Regions from separate parts of the Actinomadura sp. NPDC048032 genome, predicted to be linked through region 1. Evidence: riboswitches for the same ligand, from Rfam matches in the RefSeq annotation. Region 1 holds a riboswitch; each other region holds the start of a gene.
What was found. A riboswitch is a leader RNA that binds a small molecule or an ion and turns the genes downstream of it on or off. The one in region 1 is predicted to bind thiamine pyrophosphate.
Positions count from the first base shown of each region.

Region 2: another riboswitch for thiamine pyrophosphate. It lies ahead of thiC (phosphomethylpyrimidine synthase ThiC); the one in region 1 lies ahead of AB0C69_RS08770 (cytosine permease).
Region 3: another riboswitch for thiamine pyrophosphate. It lies ahead of thiO (glycine oxidase ThiO); the one in region 1 lies ahead of AB0C69_RS08770 (cytosine permease).

Region 1 covers NZ_JBEZJP010000042.1:1,186-7,414, reverse strand. The annotation lists gene AB0C69_RS08775 (PAS domain-containing protein) at 1-171, opposite strand, end outside; gene AB0C69_RS08770 (cytosine permease) at 236-1,582, opposite strand; TPP riboswitch at 1,576-1,693, opposite strand; gene AB0C69_RS08765 (rhodanese-like domain-containing protein) at 1,847-2,182, opposite strand; gene AB0C69_RS08760 (SSI family serine proteinase inhibitor) at 2,386-2,691, shown strand; gene AB0C69_RS08755 (DNA-formamidopyrimidine glycosylase family protein) at 2,815-3,678, opposite strand; gene AB0C69_RS08750 (heavy-metal-associated domain-containing protein) at 3,877-4,083, shown strand; gene AB0C69_RS08745 (hypothetical protein) at 4,149-5,117, shown strand; gene AB0C69_RS08740 (heavy metal translocating P-type ATPase) at 5,146-6,229, shown strand, end outside.
Region 2 covers NZ_JBEZJP010000353.1:2,701-8,929, forward strand. The annotation lists gene AB0C69_RS32365 (mannose-1-phosphate guanyltransferase) at 1-1,253, opposite strand, end outside; gene AB0C69_RS32370 (CDP-alcohol phosphatidyltransferase family protein) at 1,250-1,951, opposite strand; gene AB0C69_RS32375 (sensor histidine kinase) at 2,087-3,253, opposite strand; gene AB0C69_RS32380 (hypothetical protein) at 3,445-4,449, shown strand; TPP riboswitch at 4,499-4,612, shown strand; partial or broken gene thiC (phosphomethylpyrimidine synthase ThiC) at 4,608-6,229, shown strand, end outside.
Region 3 covers NZ_JBEZJP010000321.1:1,196-7,424, forward strand. The annotation lists gene thiE (thiamine phosphate synthase) at 1-285, opposite strand, end outside; gene AB0C69_RS30840 (Rv2175c family DNA-binding protein) at 394-768, opposite strand; gene AB0C69_RS30845 (FAD-dependent oxidoreductase) at 827-2,062, opposite strand; TPP riboswitch at 2,168-2,281, shown strand; gene thiO (glycine oxidase ThiO) at 2,271-3,398, shown strand; gene thiS (sulfur carrier protein ThiS) at 3,395-3,595, shown strand; gene AB0C69_RS30860 (thiazole synthase) at 3,598-4,374, shown strand; gene AB0C69_RS30865 (EamA family transporter) at 4,510-5,484, shown strand; gene pknB (Stk1 family PASTA domain-containing Ser/Thr kinase) at 5,518-6,229, shown strand, end outside.

The DNA of each region.
Region 1 (6,229 bases):
CGGCGGGACCCGGCCGAGCATCTCCTCGGCGCTCCAGCCGAACATGCGCTCGGCCGCCGGGTTCCACACGGTGACCCGGTGCCGCTGGTCCACGGCTACGATCGCGTCGGCGGCGCTCTCGATGACGGCCCGCGCGATCGGATCGTGCACGTGCTGATACACGTCTGTCATCGTGCCACCGCACTCCGGCATGGCGCCGGGCAACTTGCGCCGAAACTTGCTTTCGACCCAAACCTTACCGTCTGGTAAGCCTACCGATGAGCAGGGCCGCGACCCCCGCCACCAGGAACGACAGCAGCGAGGCGCTCATCCACGTCTGCGGCGTGAAGTGCAGCGCGTCCCGCACGTCCGACCAGAAAGCGGTCCACCGCGCGACCGTGCCCGGGTTGACGAGCTGGTAGACGACGAACCCGATCGCCCATGCCGCGATCATGCCCCAGCGGGACGGCGCGGTCCGCGAGACGTCCCAGCCGCCGGCCCGGCGGCGGCCGAGGAAGAAGTCGGCGGCGAGGACGCCGAGCATCGGCACGAACACCGATCCGATCAGCGACAGGAAGCCCGCGTAGTCGCCGATGTCGAGGACCAGCGCGAGCACGGTGATGCCGACGCCGAGCGCGACGCTCAGCACCCGGCGGTCGGCCCGGGGGAACAGGTTCTGGATCGACACCGCCGTGGAGTAGGTGTCGGCGAACGACTGGTCGGCCTCCCGCAGCACGAACACGGCGAAGAACACCACGCCCAGCGAGACGCCCAGGAACGGGTCGAAGATCCTGCTCGAGTCGCCCGCCACCAGCGCCAGCGCGAGCAGCCCGAGGACGTAGGCGACGATCTGCGTGACGGAGTAGCCGACGGCCGCGGCGCCGAAGGCCCCGCGCTCGGTGCGCGCGTGCCGGGTGTAGTCGGCGGCGACCGGGACCCAGGAGATCGACACCGCCAGCGCGGCGTCCGCGCCGAGCCAGAACCCGCCCCACGAGCCCTGCGTCAGGTCGGGCAGCGGCTCCCGGACGAGCTGGACGTAGAAGTACACGAGCGCGATCGCCACGGCGACGGTCACGTAGCGGCGCAGCAGCCGCACCGAGCCGAGCGGCCAGACCGTCAGCACGGTGGTGATCGCGCCCGCGGCGACCACGTAGCCCCAGCGCGGGACGCCGTCCCACAGCTCGCGGGCGGCGTCGGCGATGACGATCAGCTCGAACGTCCCCCACCCGACGAGCTGGGCGATGTTGAGGACGGTCGGCGCGTACGACAGCTTCGCGCCGAACAGGCCGCGCAGCAGCACCATCGCGGGCTGCCCGGTCCGCGCGCCGGGCACGGCGGCCAGGCCGAGCATCAGCCCGCCGAGGGCCGTCCCGACGGCCATCGCGACGATGCCCGCCATGATCGAGATCGTGGGGCGGCCGCCGGCGTCCGGCGCGAGGACGGTGTAGGCGCCGGAGAAGGCCAGGAGGCTGACCCCGAGGTTCCCCCAGAAGGCGCTCTGGTCCCAGAAGCCGAGGACCTTGGGGGCCGGCTCGTCGAGGGTGAAGGGGACCTCGTCGGGGGCGCGCTCGCCCTGAGGGCGCTTTTCGACGTCGGACGTCACGGGACACACACTCCCTACGCCGGCATTACCCGGACAGGTTCATGCGGTCGGCGACGCCTTGGAGGCCGCCCTCTCAGCCCGGCTGTGGCCCGAGCTCCCGCGGTCATCGGTCAGGCCCGATCGTACAACCGCCCGTCACGCCCCAGAAGAGGGCAACCGGGTCAGATCACGCGAAAGTTTTCAGATCCCCCAGAGTCATCGAGCTCATGCAGCGACATCGACGCTCACGCAGCACCATCGACGCTCACGCGGTGTCATCGACGCTCACGCGACGTACGGCGGACCATCCCCCGCGCCCTCCATCGGCCGGCCCGCCTCGGCCCACCCGTGCATGCCGTCGCCGACGTTCCTCGCCAGCCACCCCGCCTGATTGAGCGCGGACGTGACCTGGGCGGACCGCGCCCCGGACCGGCAGATCACGTAGACCTCCCGGTCGCGGGGGATCTCGCCGGCGCGGTCGCCGAGATGGCGCATGGGGATATGGACCGCCGCGGGCGCGTGGCCCGCGTCCCACTCGTCCTGCTCCCGGACGTCCAGCAGGTAGCCGTCCTGCGGAACATCCGCGGCGACCACGGCCGGCACGTCTTCCCCGAAATTCATCACACCCCCCATGGAACCGTGCGAAGCCCCCCTGCGTCGAATCACGCATGCGGTATCGGACGCTCGTTTTCGCAGCGCCCGGGCTGGCCTTGCTCCTGTCCACGGCCGCCTGCGGCGACGAACAGGCAAACGGAAACTCCGCCGGAGCGCCTTCGGGCACGACGTCCGTGCAGCCGTCCGGCTCACCGGCGGACACGCTCACCGTGCGGGTGAAGGCCTCCAAGGAGGCGCCCGCCAAGACCTGGAGGCTGTCCTGCGCCCCGCCGGGCGGGGACCATCCCGAGGCGGCCGGCGCCTGCGCGGCGCTCACCAAGGTCAAGGATCCCTTCGCGCCCGTCCCCAAGGACCAGATGTGCACCAAGATCTACGGCGGTCCGGAGATCGCCACGGTCGAGGGCACCTGGCAGGGCAAGCGGATCGACACCACGTTCACCCGCGACGACGGCTGCCAGCTGCACCGCTGGAGCCAGATCGGCCCGGTCTTCGGGAACGTCCCGAAGGTCCGCTGATCCCGTCCCCGATCCTTCGTCCCGTCCGGACGAGCCATCCCCGTTCCGGCTCCGTCCCCGACTCCCGTCGCCAGGCCCCGGCACCCGCCGGGGCCTGGCCCGTCTCACGGCGCCCGGGGCCCGCTACTTGAGGAGGCGGGACATGCGGCGGTCGGCGAGCGGCTTGCCGCCCGTCTGGCAGGTGGGGCAGTACTGGAGCGCCGAGTCGGCGAACGACACCTCGCGCACTGTGTCCCCGCACACCGGGCATTTCTCGCCCGCGCGCCCGTGCACCCGCAGACCGGTCTTCTTCTCGCCCTTGAGGTCCTGGGCTTCGAGGCCGCGCGAGCGCTCCACCGCGTCCCGCAGCGTGGTGACGATCGCCTCGTGCAGGACGGCGACGTCCTCCTCGGTCAGCGAGGACGCGATCTTGAAGGGGGACATCCTGGCGACGTGCAGCACCTCGTCGGAGTAGGCGTTGCCGATACCGGCGATCACCTTCTGGTCGCGCAGCAGCCCCTTGATCTGGCTGCGCTTGCCGTTGACGATCCCCGCCAGGGCGGCGGTGGTGAACGACTCGTCCAGGGGGTCGGGGCCGAGTGAAGCCACGCCGGGCACGTCGTCGGGGTCGCGGACGACGTAGACGGCGAGGCCCTTCTTGGTGCCGGCCTCGGTGAGGTCGAAGCCCGAGCCGTCGTCCAGGTGCACGCGCAGGGCGAGCGGGTTCTTGCCTCCGGGCCGGACGGGCCTGGCCGGGATCTCGTCGCGCCAGCGCAGCCAGCCGGCGCGGGCGAGGTGGACGACGAGGTGCAGCCCGTCGACGTCGAGGTCGAGGAACTTGCCGTGCCGGGTCGCGCCGGTGACGGTCAGCCCGCCGAGCGCGGTCACCGGCGGGTCGTAGGTCTTCAGCGCGGAGATGGCGAGAACATCGACGCGGGCGACGGCATGGCCGACCGCGCGCTCCCGCAGGAACCCCGCCAGCGCCTCCACCTCAGGTAGCTCAGGCATGGGTTCAGTATCCGCGACGAGGCACGCTGCCGGAACGTCCGTCCACAGCCCTGTGGACGCCTGTGGAAAACTCTGGGGGCGGTGTGACCCGGATCTCGGAATCACCGATACCCCCCAGGGGTTGTCACGGGTGTCCGGTTATGGCAGCATGAGGCCCACGAGATACCCCCCAGGGGTAAAACATCGAGGGAGAAGACGATGAGCACCGCCACCTACACCGTCAGCGGAATGACCTGCGGCCACTGCGTGAGCTCGGTGACCGAGGAGGTCGAGCAGATCGCCGGTGTGACCGGCGTGGACGTCGACCTCCAGACCGGCAGGGTCACCGTCACGAGCGAGACCCCCCTCGACGACGCCCGGGTCAAGGACGCCGTCGAGGAGGCCGGATACCAGCTGACCTCCTGAGCGGACCGCGCCTCGCCCCCGCGGCGGGGTGCGTCCCTCGCAACACCGAGCGGAGTGAAACGGCAATGAACAGCGCGACCAGGCTGGGGGCCTACGCGGTGGGCCTGGCGGTCGTCTTCGGAGGCGCCGCGAGCGTCGGCAAGATCGTCGGCCCCGTCGGAGGAACGGCGAAGATGGCGTCCCACGAGAACGGCGAAGGCGGGCACGGCAGCGGAGGGCACGGCGGCGGTGGGCACGAGACCGCGGCGTCCCACGCGCCGGGCGGCCTCCAGGTGTCGGAGGACGGCTTCACGCTGGCCCCGCAGCGGACCGTCCTCACCGCCGGGGAGAAGACGGACTTCCGGTTCACGATCAACGGGCCGGACGGCAGGCCCGTCACCGGGTTCAAGCCGCTGCACGGCAAGCGCCTGCACCTGATCGTGGCGCGGCGCGACCTGTCCGGCTTCCAGCACGTGCACCCGACCGAGGCCGGGGGCGGCGTCTGGACCGTCCCGATCACGCTGGCCAAGCCCGGCGTGTACCGGTTCTTCACCGACATCCAGCCGGACGGCGCGAAGCGGCAGCTCACGCTCGGCACGGACGTGTTCGTCCCCGGCGACCTGAAGCCCGCGCCGCTGCCCGGGCCCGAGCAGGTCGCGAAGGTGGACGGCTACGAGGTGCGGCTCACCGGGGGCCTCACTCCCGGGAAGTCGACCGAGCTGACCCTGAGCGTGAGCAAGGACGGCAGGCCGGTCACCGACCTGGAGCCCTACCTTGAGGCCTACGGGCACCTCGTCGCGCTGCGGCAGGGCGACCTGGCCTACCTCCACGTCCACCCGGACGGGGAGCCCGGCGACGGCGAGACCGAGCCCGGCCCCGGGATCACGTTCTTCGCCGAGGCGCCCAGCTCCGGCGCGTACCGCCTGTACCTGGACTTCAAGCACGACGGCAAGGTCCGCACGGCCGAGTTCACGGTGCACGCCGGGAACGTCCCCGCCCAGGAACAGGGCGAGGAGCCCGAACCGGGCCACGACGACCGGCCCCACACCCACTGACGTTCCGATCGAGGCAGAGGAGGACGCGATGAGCACGGACGCTGTGTCCGGGCGTGTCGAGCTGGCGATCGGCGGTATGACGTGCGCGTCGTGCGCCAACCGCATCGAGCGGAAGCTCAACAAGATGGACGGCGTGACCGCCACGGTCAACTACGCCACCGAGAAGGCCAGGGTCGAGTTCGCGCCGGAGGTCTCGCCCGACGAGCTGATCGCCACGGTGGAGAAGGCGGGCTACTCCGCCGCCCTCCCCGCCCCGCCGAAGGCCGCCGGCGAGGCGGCCCCGGAGCCGGCCGACGAGCTGCGCCCGCTGCGGCAGCGGCTGGTCACCGCGGTGGTGCTGTCGATCCCGGTGATCGCGATGGCGATGGTCCCGGCGCTCCAGTTCGAGGCGTGGCAGTGGCTGTCGCTGACGCTCGCCGCCCCCGTCGTGGTGTACGCGGGCTGGCCGTTCCACCGGGCCGCGGCGGTCAACCTGCGGCACGGCACGGCGACCATGGACACGCTGATCTCGCTCGGCACGCTGGCCGCGTTCGCGTGGTCGCTGTGGGCGCTGTTCTTCGGCACCGCGGGAGAGCTGGGCATCAAGCACGGGTTCGAGTTCTCGATGACCCGCTCGGACGGGTCGATGAACATCTACCTGGAGGCCGCCTCCGGCGTGATCATGTTCATCCTCGCCGGGCGGTACTTCGAGACGCGCTCCAAGCGCCGTGCGGGCGCCGCGCTGCGCGCCCTGCTGGAACTCGGCGCCAAGGAGGTCTCGGTCGTCCGGGACGGCCGCGAGGAGCGGATCCCGGTCGACCGGCTGGCCGAGGGGGACCTGTTCGTCGTCCGCCCCGGCGAGAAGATCGCCACGGACGGCGCGGTCGAGGAGGGCTCGTCCGCCGTGGACGCGTCCATGCTGACCGGCGAGTCGGTCCCGGTGGAGGTCGGACCCGGCGACACCGTGGTCGGCGCGACCGTGAACGCGGGCGGACGGCTGCTGGTGCGCGCCACCCGGGTCGGTTCCGGCACCCAGCTCGCGCAGATGGCGCGGCTGGTGGAGGACGCGCAGACCGGCAAGGCGCAGGTGCAGCGGCTCGCCGACCGGATCTCGGGCGTCTTCGTCCCGGTCG
Region 2 (6,229 bases), on a different contig from region 1:
GTGCCCTTCTTCAGCGTCGTCGCGTAGGCGGAGGCGAGCCGCACCGCCAGCTCGGGGGTGATCTCCACGTTGACGAGGCCGGAGACGCCCCGCGGCCCGAACAGGTTGCGCTGCCCCCGCGACTCCCAGATCACGCTGGTGTTGACGACGGCGCCGGCCTCGATGGTCTTGAAGGGGTACACCTTCACGCCGCTGGACACGTACGCCTCGGCCTCGATGACGCACTCGTCCCCGATGACGGCGCCCTCCTCCACGCGGGCGCCCGCCATGATGTCGGTGTTCTTGCCGACCACGCAGCCCCGCAGGTTCGTGGACGGCGCGACGAACACGTTGTCGTGGACGATCGCGCGGTGCAGGAAGGCGCCCTCCTTGACGACGACGTTGCTGCCGAGCACGGTGAACTCGCGCAGTTCGACGCCCGCCTCGACCTTCGCGTAGTCGCCGATGTAGAGCGGCCCCTTGAGGACGGCCTCGGCGTCCACCTCCGCGCCTTCGGCGACCCACACGCCCGGCGACATCTCGAAGCCGTCCAGCTCGATGCCGACCTGCCCGGAGAGCATGTCCGCCTGCGCCTTCAGGTAGCTCTCGTGGGTGCCGACGTCCTCCCAGTAGCAGTCGGCCACGTACCCGAACAGGCGGGCGCCCTCGGCGAGCAGCTTCGGGAAGACGTCCCCGGACCAGTCGACCGGCTCGCCCTCCGCGACGTGCTCCAGGACCTCCGGCTCCATCACGTAGATGCCGGTGTTGACGGTGTCGGAGAACACCTGGCCCCAGGTGGGCTTCTCCAGGAACCGCTGCACGCGCCCCGCGTCGTCCACAATGATGATCCCGAACTCCAGCGGGTTCGGGACGCGCTTGAGGCCGATGGTGACGAGCGCGTCGTTGCGCTCGTGGAACCGCACCATGTCGGTCAGGTCGATGTCGGTGAGGGCGTCCCCGGAGATCACCAGGAAGCGGTCGTCGCGCAGCGCCTCCTCCGCGTTCTTCACGCTGCCGGCGGTGCCGAGCGGGACCTCCTCGGTCGCGTAGCTCAGCGACATGCCGAGCTCCTCGCCGTCGCCGAAGTAGTTGCGGATCAGCGCGGCCAGGAACTGGACGGTGACGACGGTCTCGCCGAACCCGTGCCTCTTCAGCAGCCGCAGCACGTGCTCCATGATCGGCCGGTTGACGAGCGGCAGCAGGGGCTTCGGCTGGTTGGCGGTCATCGGACGCAGCCGCGTCCCCTCGCCTCCCGCCATCACGACGGCCTTCATCGGGGGGTCTCAGCTCCCTTCTGGCCGCCGGCCGGCGGTTCCGCGCCCGGCCCCTCCGCGGCCCCCGGATCGCCCGCCCCGGGCTCGCCGCCCGGCCCGGAGGACGGGGGCGGGGCGCCGCGGCCGGCCAGCACCAGCCGCCGCGTCTGCTCCCAGTAGAGGACCGCCGCCCACCAGTACAGGGCCGTCCCCCAGACGGCGAAGGCCCATCCGACGACCCGCGCCGCGGTGCCCGCGGCGCCGCCGTGGTCGCCGAGCAGCAGCAGCGGGAAGGAGTACAGCAGGCACATCGTCGCCGCCTTGCCGATGAAGTGCACGGGCAGCGTGCCGCCGTACCCGAGCCGCCGCACGATCGGCGCGATCGGCAGGATCGACACCTCGCGGGCGACGAGCGCGAGCACCAGCCACAGCGGGATGATGTCGCGGATGGTGAGCCCGACGAGCGTGGCCAGGATGTAGAGGCGGTCGGCGGCCGGGTCGAGGACCATGCCGAGCTTGCTCGTCTGGTTGAACGCCCGAGCCAGCTTCCCGTCCAGCCAGTCCGACAGCCCCGCGAACACCAGCAGGCCGAGCGCCCACCAGTCCGCCTCGACCAGGACGAGCCACAGGAACAGCGGGACGCCCAGGAGCCGGGCGAGGCTCAGGATGTTGGGCACCGTGAAGATCCGGTCCTGTGGGGCCTCCTGCAAAGTGCTCACCGACGTGTCGCCTCCCCTGGTCCCCTTGATCCTGACCCTATCCGTAAGGGGTGGAAAGCCCCCCGGCGGTGTCGGCGTCGGAAGTCGGGAGGGTTCCGGCGGGCGGGCGCCGCCGGCGCCTCCCGGGGGCGCGCGTCACGCCCGGTGGGGCGCGGCGGCGTTCTCCAGCGGGAGGACGGCGGTGACGACGAACCCGCCGGACTCCCCCGGCCCCGCGTCCAACGTCCCGCCCACGCTGCGCGCCCGCTCGATCATCCCGAGGATCCCGAACCCCTCGGGCGGGCCGCCGGACGGCCCCCGGCCGTCGTCGGAGACCCGGACGACGAGGCTCCCGCCGTCGCGCTCCAGGCTCACCGTCGCGCGCCTCGCGGCGGCGTGCTTGACAACGTTGGTCAGGGCCTCCTGGACGATCCGGTACGCCGCGACCCCCGTCTCCGGGGGCGGCGTCCCGACGTCCCCGTCCCGCAGGTCGACGTCGATCCCGCCGCCGCGCGCCGCGTCGACGAGGCCGGCGAGGGCGTGGAGGCCCGGCAGCGTCTCGGGGGCGCCGACGTCGGTGCCGCGCAGGACCTGGAGCGTGCCGCGCAGCTCGATCCGCGCGTCCCGGCACGTCGAGGCGATGGAGGCGAGCGCGTCGGCCAGCTCCTCCCGGTCGAGCGGCCGGTCCCCGCGCACCAGGTGGGCCGCGGCGCCGGCCCGCACGCCGATCAGGGTGATGCTGTGCGCGAGCAGGTCGTGCAGGTCGCGGGCGATCCGCAGGCGCTCCTCGGCGACCCGCCGGCGCGCCTCCTCCTCCCGGGTGCGCTCGGCCCGCTCGGCCCGCTCGGTGATCGTCGCGAGCCGCGCCCGGTGCACCCGCCACACCTGGACGGCGATGACGACCGACACCACGGCCTCGATGACGGCGATCTGCTCGCGCAGGGATCCGCCGCCCGCCCGCATCGCCGCGCCGACCACGCAGACGGCGAGCAGGCAGCCGACGACGCCGAGGACGATCCGCACCCGGCGCCCGAGCACCGCGTAGGCGAACAGCGCGACCACCTCGGCGGGCACCAGCGCGTGGTGCTGGTACTGCGCCAGGTGGTAGGGCAGCACCAGGACCACCAGTGCCAGCAGGCCGGGGGCCGGCCACCGCCGGATCACCGCGAGCGGGACGTGCGCGGCCACCAGGAGCACCGCGCCGGGCGCGTCCAGGCCCCGCACGCCGGGCCACAGCACCGCGGCGGCGGCCGCGGCTCCCGCCAGCGCCGACGCCGCCAGGGCGTCCTTCACCGTCACCTCGACCCGGGGCACCGTCAGCACGCGCCCATTCTCCCCCACGCACGCGATCTTCGCGCCGCGGCCCGCGCCCCCGCGCGACCGGTCCTTTCGGCGCCCCCTGCGCGGCCGGAGGCCCGCCCTATAGTTCTGCAAACCCCGTCACGAAGGGCCGACAGTTGTCCGTCCCCCCGCCTGCTGTCCCCCCGCCTCCCGTCCCCCCGCCCGGGCTCCGGATGACGCTCGGCGCGCGGGCCTACCGATGGCCGCTCCGCGTCCTGACCGCCGCGCCGGCGGCCGGCGCGGCCCTCCTGCTCGCGGCCCGCCCCGGCACGGGACCGCTCGACCCGGAGAGTGCCCGCCGGCCCCTGCTGCTCTGCGGCGGCGGCTGCCTGCTCGCCGCCCTGGCCGCCCTCATCTGGGCGGCCCGGCTCCACCGGGCCCGCCTCATCGTGACCATCGGCGAGCAGGGGGTGACCCTCCGCCGCAGTGGGCGGGAGGCGGCCGTCCCGGCCGGAGCCGTGGAGGCGGTCGGGATCAGGTGGCCCGTCGACGACCCGGTGTGGACGCTCTGGCTCGACCCGGAGCGGGCGCCCGGCGTCGAGGCCGTCGCCGAGGTCGACGGGAACGCGGTGACCCTGCTCAGGGGCGGGTCGCTGCCGTCCGGATGGCTCCCGGCCGTCCGGACGGCGACCGCGGACCGCCTCGGCGCCGCCTGGCGGGTCGTCGACGACGAGGGCCGGGAGGTCCCGCCGCCCGCGGCGGGTGCCCTGGCCGGGGCCCGCCGCATCGTCGTGGACGGCGCGGGCCGGTACCGCGACCGGGCCGGCGGCGCGGTGCTCGCCGTGGCCTGCGGCCGGCGCGGCAGGCGGACCATCGTGCTTCGCGACCCCCACGCCGCCGCGCTGCTGATGGTCCGCGGCCCGTCCCGGCTGCCGGGACGCGACCGCGTGCGCGTCCTCGACGCGGACGGCCGTCCTCTCGGATTCGTGCGCGGCCTGCCCGAGCCGTCCTTCCACACCGCCGGCGGGATGCTCCTCGGCACCACCCGCGCCACCGGCGGCGGCCGCGTCGTCACCGGCGTCGACGGCCGCCGCTCGGCCACGCTGCGCATCATCGGCGACGCCGAGGCCCGGGTGGAGCTGGAGCGGTCGCCGTCCGCCCCCGACCCCCTCCGCACCCTGGTCCTGGCCCTGCCCCTCGCGATCCCCTCGCGCGACCTCCGCGCGGGCGCGTTCTAGCCCATGGGCGGCGGTTGCGGCAACCGGGGCCGCCCGGGTTAACGTCGTGGCGACAGATCGCGGGGGCCCGGCGAACCGGGCTGAGATAGCGGCTGGGACGGCCGCTGACCGCATGAACCTGACCGGGTAATGCCGGCGTAGGGAGAGATCGAGTCGTCATGACCGAACCTGTGGTTCCCGCTGCCCGCAAGACCTACCTCCAGGGCTCCCGCCCGGAGATCCGGGTCCCGATGCGGGAGGTGCCGCTGACCAACGGCGACGTCGTCGTCCTGTACGACACGTCCGGGCCGTACACCGATCCAGAGCAGGAGACCGACGTGCGCAGGGGGCTGCCGCCTCTGCGGGAGTCCTGGATCGCCGAGCGCGGCGACACCGCCCCGTACGAGGGGCGGGCGGCGCGCCCCGAGGACGACGGGCGCCGCTCGTCGCCCTCCGCGCTCCCCCCGGGCGCGGGCGGGCGCCTCCCCCAGGCCGACGGCGAGGGCGCCCTGCCGCGGCGGCCGCGGCGCGCCACCGGCGGCGCGGTGACGCAGCGCGCCTACGCGCGGCGCGGGGAGATCACGCCGGAGATGGAGTTCGCCGCGCTGCGCGAGGGCGTGGCGCCGGAGTTCGTCCGGGACGAGCTGGCCGCCGGGCGCGCGGTGCTGCCCGCCAACGTCAACCATCCCGAGATCGAGCCGATGGTGATCGGGCGGAACTTCCTCGTCAAGGTCAACGCCAACATCGGCAACTCGGCCGTCGCGTCCTCGATCGAGGACGAGGTCGAGAAGATGACGTGGGCGACCCGCTGGGGCGCCGACACGATCATGGACCTGTCGACGGGCCGCGACATCCACACCACGCGCGAGTGGATCCTGCGCAACTCGCCCGTGCCGGTGGGGACCGTCCCGCTGTACCAGGCGGTGGAGAAGGTCGGCGGCGACCCGGCGGAGCTCACCTACGAGGTCTTCCGCGACACCGTGATCGAGCAGGCGGAGCAGGGCGTGGACTACATGACCGTCCACGCCGGGGTGCTGCTGTCCTACGTGCCGCTGACGGCGCGGCGCAAGACGGGGATCGTGTCGCGGGGCGGATCGATCATGGCGGCCTGGTGCCTGGCGCACCACGAGGAGAACTTCCTCTACACCCGCTTCGAGGAGCTGTGCGAGATCTTCGCCGCCTACGACGTGACCTGGTCGCTGGGGGACGGGCTGCGCCCGGGCTCCGTCGCGGACGCCAACGACGAGGCCCAGTTCGCCGAGCTGCGCACCCAGGGCGAGCTGACGCGGATCGCGGCGCGGTTCGGCAACCAGGTGATGAACGAGGGCCCCGGGCACGTCCCGATGCACAAGATCAAGGAGAACGTCGACCTGCAGCAGGAGTGGTGCGACGGCGCTCCGTTCTACACCCTCGGCCCGCTGACCACCGACATCGCTCCCGGCTACGACCACATCACCTCGGCGATCGGCGCCGCGATGATCGGCTGGCACGGCACCGCGATGCTCTGCTACGTCACGCCGAAGGAGCATCTCGGGCTGCCGGACCGCGAGGACGTCAAGGCCGGCGTGATCGCATACAAGATCGCCGCGCACGCCGCCGACCTCGCCAAGGGCCATCCGGGCGCGCAGGCGTGGGACGACGCGCTGTCGGAGGCGCGGTTCGACTTCCGCTGGGAGGACCAGTTCAACCTGTCCCTGGACCCCGGCACCGCGCGCGCCTTCCATGACGCGACGCTCCCGGCCGCGCCGGCCAAGAAGGAGGCCAAGGACCGCGAGGAGGGTGAGAAGGAGGAGCCGGAGGC
Region 3 (6,229 bases), on a different contig from region 1:
GTCGGCGCCGACCGCGTGCGCGATGTCGGCCCGGTCGTTGACGGCCAGCAGCGCCCCGTGCCGCTCGCACGCCGCCCGGAACACCTCCAGGTAGGCGGTCTCCTGGCGGGCCTCCAGGCCCTTCTGGCGGAGCTGGACGATGTCGACTCCGCCCGCGAGCACGGCGTCGAGGAAGGCCGGCAGGTCTCCCTGGCGCTCCCGCGCGTCCGTGCAGAGGTAGAGGCGGGCGCGGCTCAGCCGGGCGCGCAGCGCGACGGCGCGCTCGGTGGGGAGGTGCCTGGACACGGCCGGGGAACGTCCTTTCCACAGATGATCACGAAATCGCGCGCGCGGTCGCCCGCCGCGCGCGACCCCGCGATCGTGTCACGTGCGTCTCACGCCGCCGGCGGCGGCCTAGAAGGCGAGCGCCTGGGCGCGGCGGCGGACCTCGGTCCCCCGGTTCTCGGTGAGCGCGTCCACGGGCGTTCCCGGCAGCGTGTCGTCGGCCGTGAACAGCCACCGGATGGTCTCGGCGTCGTCGAAGCCGGCGTCCGACAGGAGCGTCAGCGTGCCGGGCAGTCCCTTGATGACCTGGCCGTCCTTGATGAAGGCCGCGGGCACCATCGGCTCCCCGCCCCGGCGCACCGCGAGGATGCGGTGCTCGTGGATGAGCTGCTTGATCCGGTTGGGCTTGATCCCGAGCCTGTCGGCGGTCTCCCGGAGGGTGAGCCACTCGCCGACCAGGGCGTCGGTGCGGGGGTCCAGTGCGCTGTCAACGGTTGCGTGCATCTGCGTCACGCCCCCTTGCTACCACGCCTTCGGAAGACTCAAACCCGCTGCGCAGCCGTTACGTCCCCTCTGATCGCTCTGCGCGAACAGCCTGCCGCACGGGGACGTCCGGGTCGGCGATCGCCTCCGGATCCACCGGCGTCCCCGCGGCGATCACGCGCCTCGCCTGTACCAGGTCGCGGGGCCGGCCGACGGTGAGGATCGCGTCGAGGCGGTCTCCGGTCAGCCATGCCACCGCCCACCTGGGATCGGACGGGTCGCCCCTGCGCACGAGCCGCTCGGACGCGGAGTGGTCGCCCGCGTACTGGACCATGCGCCCGAACTGCTCCGACCAGAAGTACGGGGCGGCGTCGTACACGGCGTCCTGCCCGAGCAGGGCCGCGGCGGCGACCTCGGGGGCGTTCAGCGCGGCGTCCCAGTGCTCGACGAGCAGCCTGCGCCCGTAGCGGTGCGACCACCAGGCGGCGCAGTCGCCGACCGCCACGACGTCGCGCCGCAGCGCGCCCGGGGTCTCCTCTCCCATGTAGGTCCGGAAGGAGCCGTCGGTGACGACCCCGCGCTCCAGCAGCAGCCCGGAGCCCTCCAGCCACGACAGGACGGGCCGGACCCCGACGCCGACGACCACCTCGTCGGCGTCGACGCGGCCGCCCCCGGCGAGGACGAGGCCGCCGTCGCGCACCTCCGCGACCTTCACCCCGGTCCGCAGCTCGACGCCGGCCTCGGCGTACCAGGGGGCGGTGAGCGCGCCGACCTCGGGCCCGATCGCGCCCGCCAGCGGGGTGTCGGCCGCCTCCACGACGGTGACCGCGCAGCCCCGGCGGGCCGCGGCGGTGGCGACCTCGGCGCCGATCCAGCCCGCGCCGACGATCACGATCCGGGCGCCGGCGGTGAGCCGGGCGCGCAGGTCGCGGGCCTCGTCGATGGTGCGCAGCACGTGCTGCCGCCCCTCCCCGGGCAGCGTGATCGGGGCGGCGCCGGTCGCGATCACCAGCCCGTCGAAGGGCAGGTCGCCCGCCGTGGACGCCACCGTTCCGCCGCGTCCGGGCCCGTCCAGCCGCAGGCCGGTGGCGCGCTCGCCGAGCAGCAGCTCGCAGCGCAGCGCGTCCCAGTCGGCGTCGACGGTCGTGTCGTCGGACTCGCCCGCGAGGACGGCCTTCGACAGCGGCGGCCGGTCGTAGGGCCGGTGCCGCTCCGCCGACACGAGGGTCAGCGCGCCCTCGTACCCCTTGCTCCGCAGGGCCTCCACGGCGCGCACGCCGGCCAGCCCGCCACCCACGACGATGACCCTCTCCATGAAGGTCACCCTAACGGGCGGCGTTCCGCGGATGGACAGGTGTCCAGGCAGTTGCCCGGTTCGCCGAGGTCGTAAGGTGGGGGCAGCGGAACGGCACAGCAGAACAGCACAGAGCGCGGGAGTCCGGTGCGACCGGGCTGAGAGGGCGGCTGAACGGGCCGCCGACCGCCACGACCTGATCCGGATCATGCCGGCGAAGGGAGCGAGCATGCAGATCGTCATCATCGGCGCCGGGGTGATCGGCCTCGCCACCGCCTGGCGCACCGCCGCCGGCGGCGCCGCCGTCACCCTCGTCGACCCCGCGCCCGCCTCCGGGGCCTCCTCCGTGGCGGCGGGCATGCTCACCCCGGTCAGCGAGCTGAGCTACGGCGAGGAGCCGCTGCTGCGGCTCGGCCTCGCCTCCCGCGACCGGTACGGCGCGTTCGCCGCCGAGCTGGAGGAGCTGACCGGCCTGGAGACCGGCTACCGCACCGACGGGATCGTCGAGGTCGCGTTCGACTCCGACGACCTGCGGCACCTGGACGACCTGCGCCGGTTCCAGGAGAGCCTGGGCATCCCCGCCGAGGCGCTCACCGGCCGCGAGTGCCGGCGGCTGGAGCCGATGCTCGCGCCCGGCGTGCGCGGCGGCCTGCTCGCCCCCGAGGACGGCTCGGTCGACCCCCGCAGGCTCGCCCCGGCGCTGCTGGCGGCGTGCGAGCGGCTGGGCGTCCGGCTCGTCCGGCGGCGGGCCGAACGGGTCGTCGTCGAGAACGACGCCGCCGCCGGCGTGGGGCTGGACGACGGCACCGTGATCCCCGCGGACCGGGTGCTGCTGGCCGCCGGGCCGTGGTCGGGCGACCTCGGCGGCCTGCCTCCCGGGACCGTTCCACCCGTCCGCCCGGTCAAGGGCCAGGTGCTCCGGCTGCGCACCCGCGCGCCGTTCCTGCGGCGGCCGACCCGCGGCCTCGTCCGGGGATCGTCGGTCTACCTGGTGCCGCGCGCCGACGGAGAGATCGTCGTCGGCGCCACGCAGGAGGAGCTGGGCTTCGACACGCGGGTCACCGCCGGCGGGCTGTGGGAGCTGCTGCGCGACGCCCGCGAGCTGCTCCCCGGCATCACCGAGCTGGAGTTCGCGGAGGTCACCGCCGGGCTGCGGCCCGGCTCGCCCGACAACGCGCCCGTGATGGGGCCGACCGCGCTGCCCGGCCTGCTGGTGGGCACCGGGCACTTCCGCAACGGCATCCTGCTCACGCCCGTGAGCGCCGACATCCTGTCCGCGATGCTGCTGGACGGGCCCGTCCCCGAGGTCGCCGGGCCGTTCGCCCCCGACCGCTTCTCCCCCGAGGTGAGCGCATGAAGGTGATCGTCAACGGTGAGCCGCGCGAGCTGCCCGACGGCGCGAGCGTGGCCGAGGTCGTCGCGTCCGTCACCGCGGCCGCGACGGGCGTGGCCGCGGCGCTGAACGACGAGGTCGTCCGGCGCGCGGAGTGGGCGGCCACGCCCCTGCGGGACGCCGACCGCGTCGAAGTGCTGACCGCCGTCCAGGGAGGATGAGGATGAACGACACCGACGGGCTGGTCATCGCGGGCGAGGAGCTGGGCTCGCGGCTGATCATGGGGACGGGCGGGGCGCCGAGCATGGCGGTGCTGCGCGAGGCGCTGACCGCGTCCGGGACGGAGCTCACCACGGTCGCGATGCGCAGGGTGGACCCGTCCGCGCGCGGCTCGGTGCTGGACGTGCTGACCGAGTGCGGCATCCGGGTGCTGCCGAACACCGCGGGCTGCTTCACCGCGGGCGAGGCCGTCCTGACGGCCAAGCTCGCCCGGGAGGCGCTCGGGACGAACTGGGTCAAGCTGGAGGTGATCGCCGACGAGCGCACGCTGCTGCCCGACCCGATCGAGCTGGTCGAGGCCGCCGAGCAGCTCGTCGACGACGGCTTCGTCGTCCTGCCCTACACCAGCGACGACCCGGTCCTCGCGCACCGTCTGGAGCAGATCGGCTGCGCGGCCGTGATGCCGCTCGGCTCGCCGATCGGGTCGGGGCTCGGCATCCGCAACCCGCACAACATCGAGCTGATCGTGGAGCGCGCGACCGTCCCGGTGATCCTGGACGCGGGGCTCGGCACGGCGTCGGACGCGGCCCTGGCCATGGAGCTCGGCTGCGACGCCGTGCTCCTCGCGACGGCCGTCACCCGTGCGCAGTCCCCGGCGCGGATGGCCGCCGCGATGCGGCACGCGGTCGAGGGCGGGCGGCTCGCGCGGCTCGCCGGGCGCATCCCCAAGCGCCGCTACGCCCAGGCGTCCTCCCCGTTCGACGGGCTCGCGACTTCGTAGCGGAGCTAAAGCCACACATGTAGAAATATTCGCTGGACCTGCACATTCGCGCGCCACCAGACTGGACACACCGGGGCGCAACCGCACACATCGCTTCGGTGTCGATGGAAGCGTCCCCTCCCTAAGGTGCGTGACATGCAGCAGAACAGCGGTGCGCGCGCGAACAAGCTCGCGGTGGCGGCGGCGACGGTCACGGTGGTCTTCTGGGCCTCGGCCTTCGTCGCCATCCGCAGCGCGGGCGACGAGTACAGCCCCGGCGCCCTCGCCCTCGGCCGCCTCCTGTCCGGGACGGTCGTACTGGGAGTGATCTGGCTCGTCCGGCGCGAGGGCCTGCCGCCCAAGGCCGCCTGGCCCGGCATCGTCACCGCCGGCCTCCTGTGGTTCGGCGCCTACATGGTCGTCCTGAACTGGGGCGAGCAGCTGGTGGACGCCGGCACCGCCGCCCTCGTCGTCAACATCGGGCCGATCCTCATCGCGCTCCTCGGCGGCTGGCTGCTGAAGGAGGGCCTGTCGTCCCGGCTGCTGCTCGGCATGGCCGTGTCGTTCACCGGCGCCGCCGTCGTCGGGCTGTCGATGTCCGGCGACGGCCGCGCGTCCGTCGGCGGGGTGCTGCTCTGCCTGGCCGCCGCCGTCACCTACGCGGCGGGCGTCGTCGCCCAGAAGCCCGCGCTGAGGCACGCGTCGGCGCTGCAGTTCACCACGTTCGCCTGCGCGATCGGCGCGCTCGCCTGCCTGCCGTTCTCCGGGCAGCTCGTCTCGCAGGCCGCGCACGCCCCCGCGGGCGCCACCCTCAACATGGTCTACCTGGGCGTCTTCCCGACCGCGGTCGCCTTCACGACCTGGGGATACGCCCTCGCCCGCACGACCGCCGGGAAGATGGGCGCCACCACCTACGCCGCGCCCGCCCTGGTGGTGCTGATGTCGTGGCTGTTCCTCGACGAGGTCCCCGGCCCGGTCACCCTCGGCGGCGGCCTGCTGTGCCTCGCCGGCGTGGCCGTCTCCCGCAGCACGCGGTCGCTGCGGCGCCGCGTCCCGCCCGTCACACCGGAACCGGGCGCCCCGGGGGCGTCACCCTCCGGGCTCATCGATGCTCATACTCGCGACGGATGAGATCCACGCGGATTCGCCCGTAAACTCGCACCGATGGACGCGACGGTTGCTGATCCACTCGTCGGGCGGGTGCTCGACGGGCGGTACCGCATTGAGTCCCGTATCGCGCGCGGCGGCATGGCCACGGTCTACCTCGCGCGCGACCTCAGGCTCGACCGGGTCATCGCGATCAAGGTGATGCACGCCGGACTCGCCTCGGACGAGGACTTCGTCGCCCGCTTCATCGGCGAGGCAAAGGCCGCCGCGGCGCTGTCCCACCCGAACGTCGTCGCCGTCTACGACCAGCGCACCGACGGCGAGCACGTCTTCCTGGTGATGGAGTACGTCGCCGGGCGCACCCTGCGCGACGCGCTGAACTCCCTCGGGCGGCTCGGCCCCCGCGCCGCCCTGGAGATCATGCAGCCGGTGCTGGCCGCGCTCGGCGCCGCGCACCGGGCCGGGCTCGTGCACCGCGACGTCAAGCCCGAGAACGTGCTGATCACCGAGGACGGCCAGGTCAAGGTCGCCGACTTCGGCCTCGCGCGGGCCGAGACCGCCAGCAAGATGACCAAGACCGGCATGATCATCGGAACGGTCGGCTACCTGGCGCCCGAGCAGGTGCTGTCCGGCAACGCCGACTTCCGCTCCGACGTCTACGCCGCCGGGATCATGCTGTTCGAGCTGATGACCGGGCGGCTGCCGCACCAGGGCGACACCCCCCTCGCCGTGGCCTACAAGCACGTGAACGAGACGGTGCCGCCGCCCT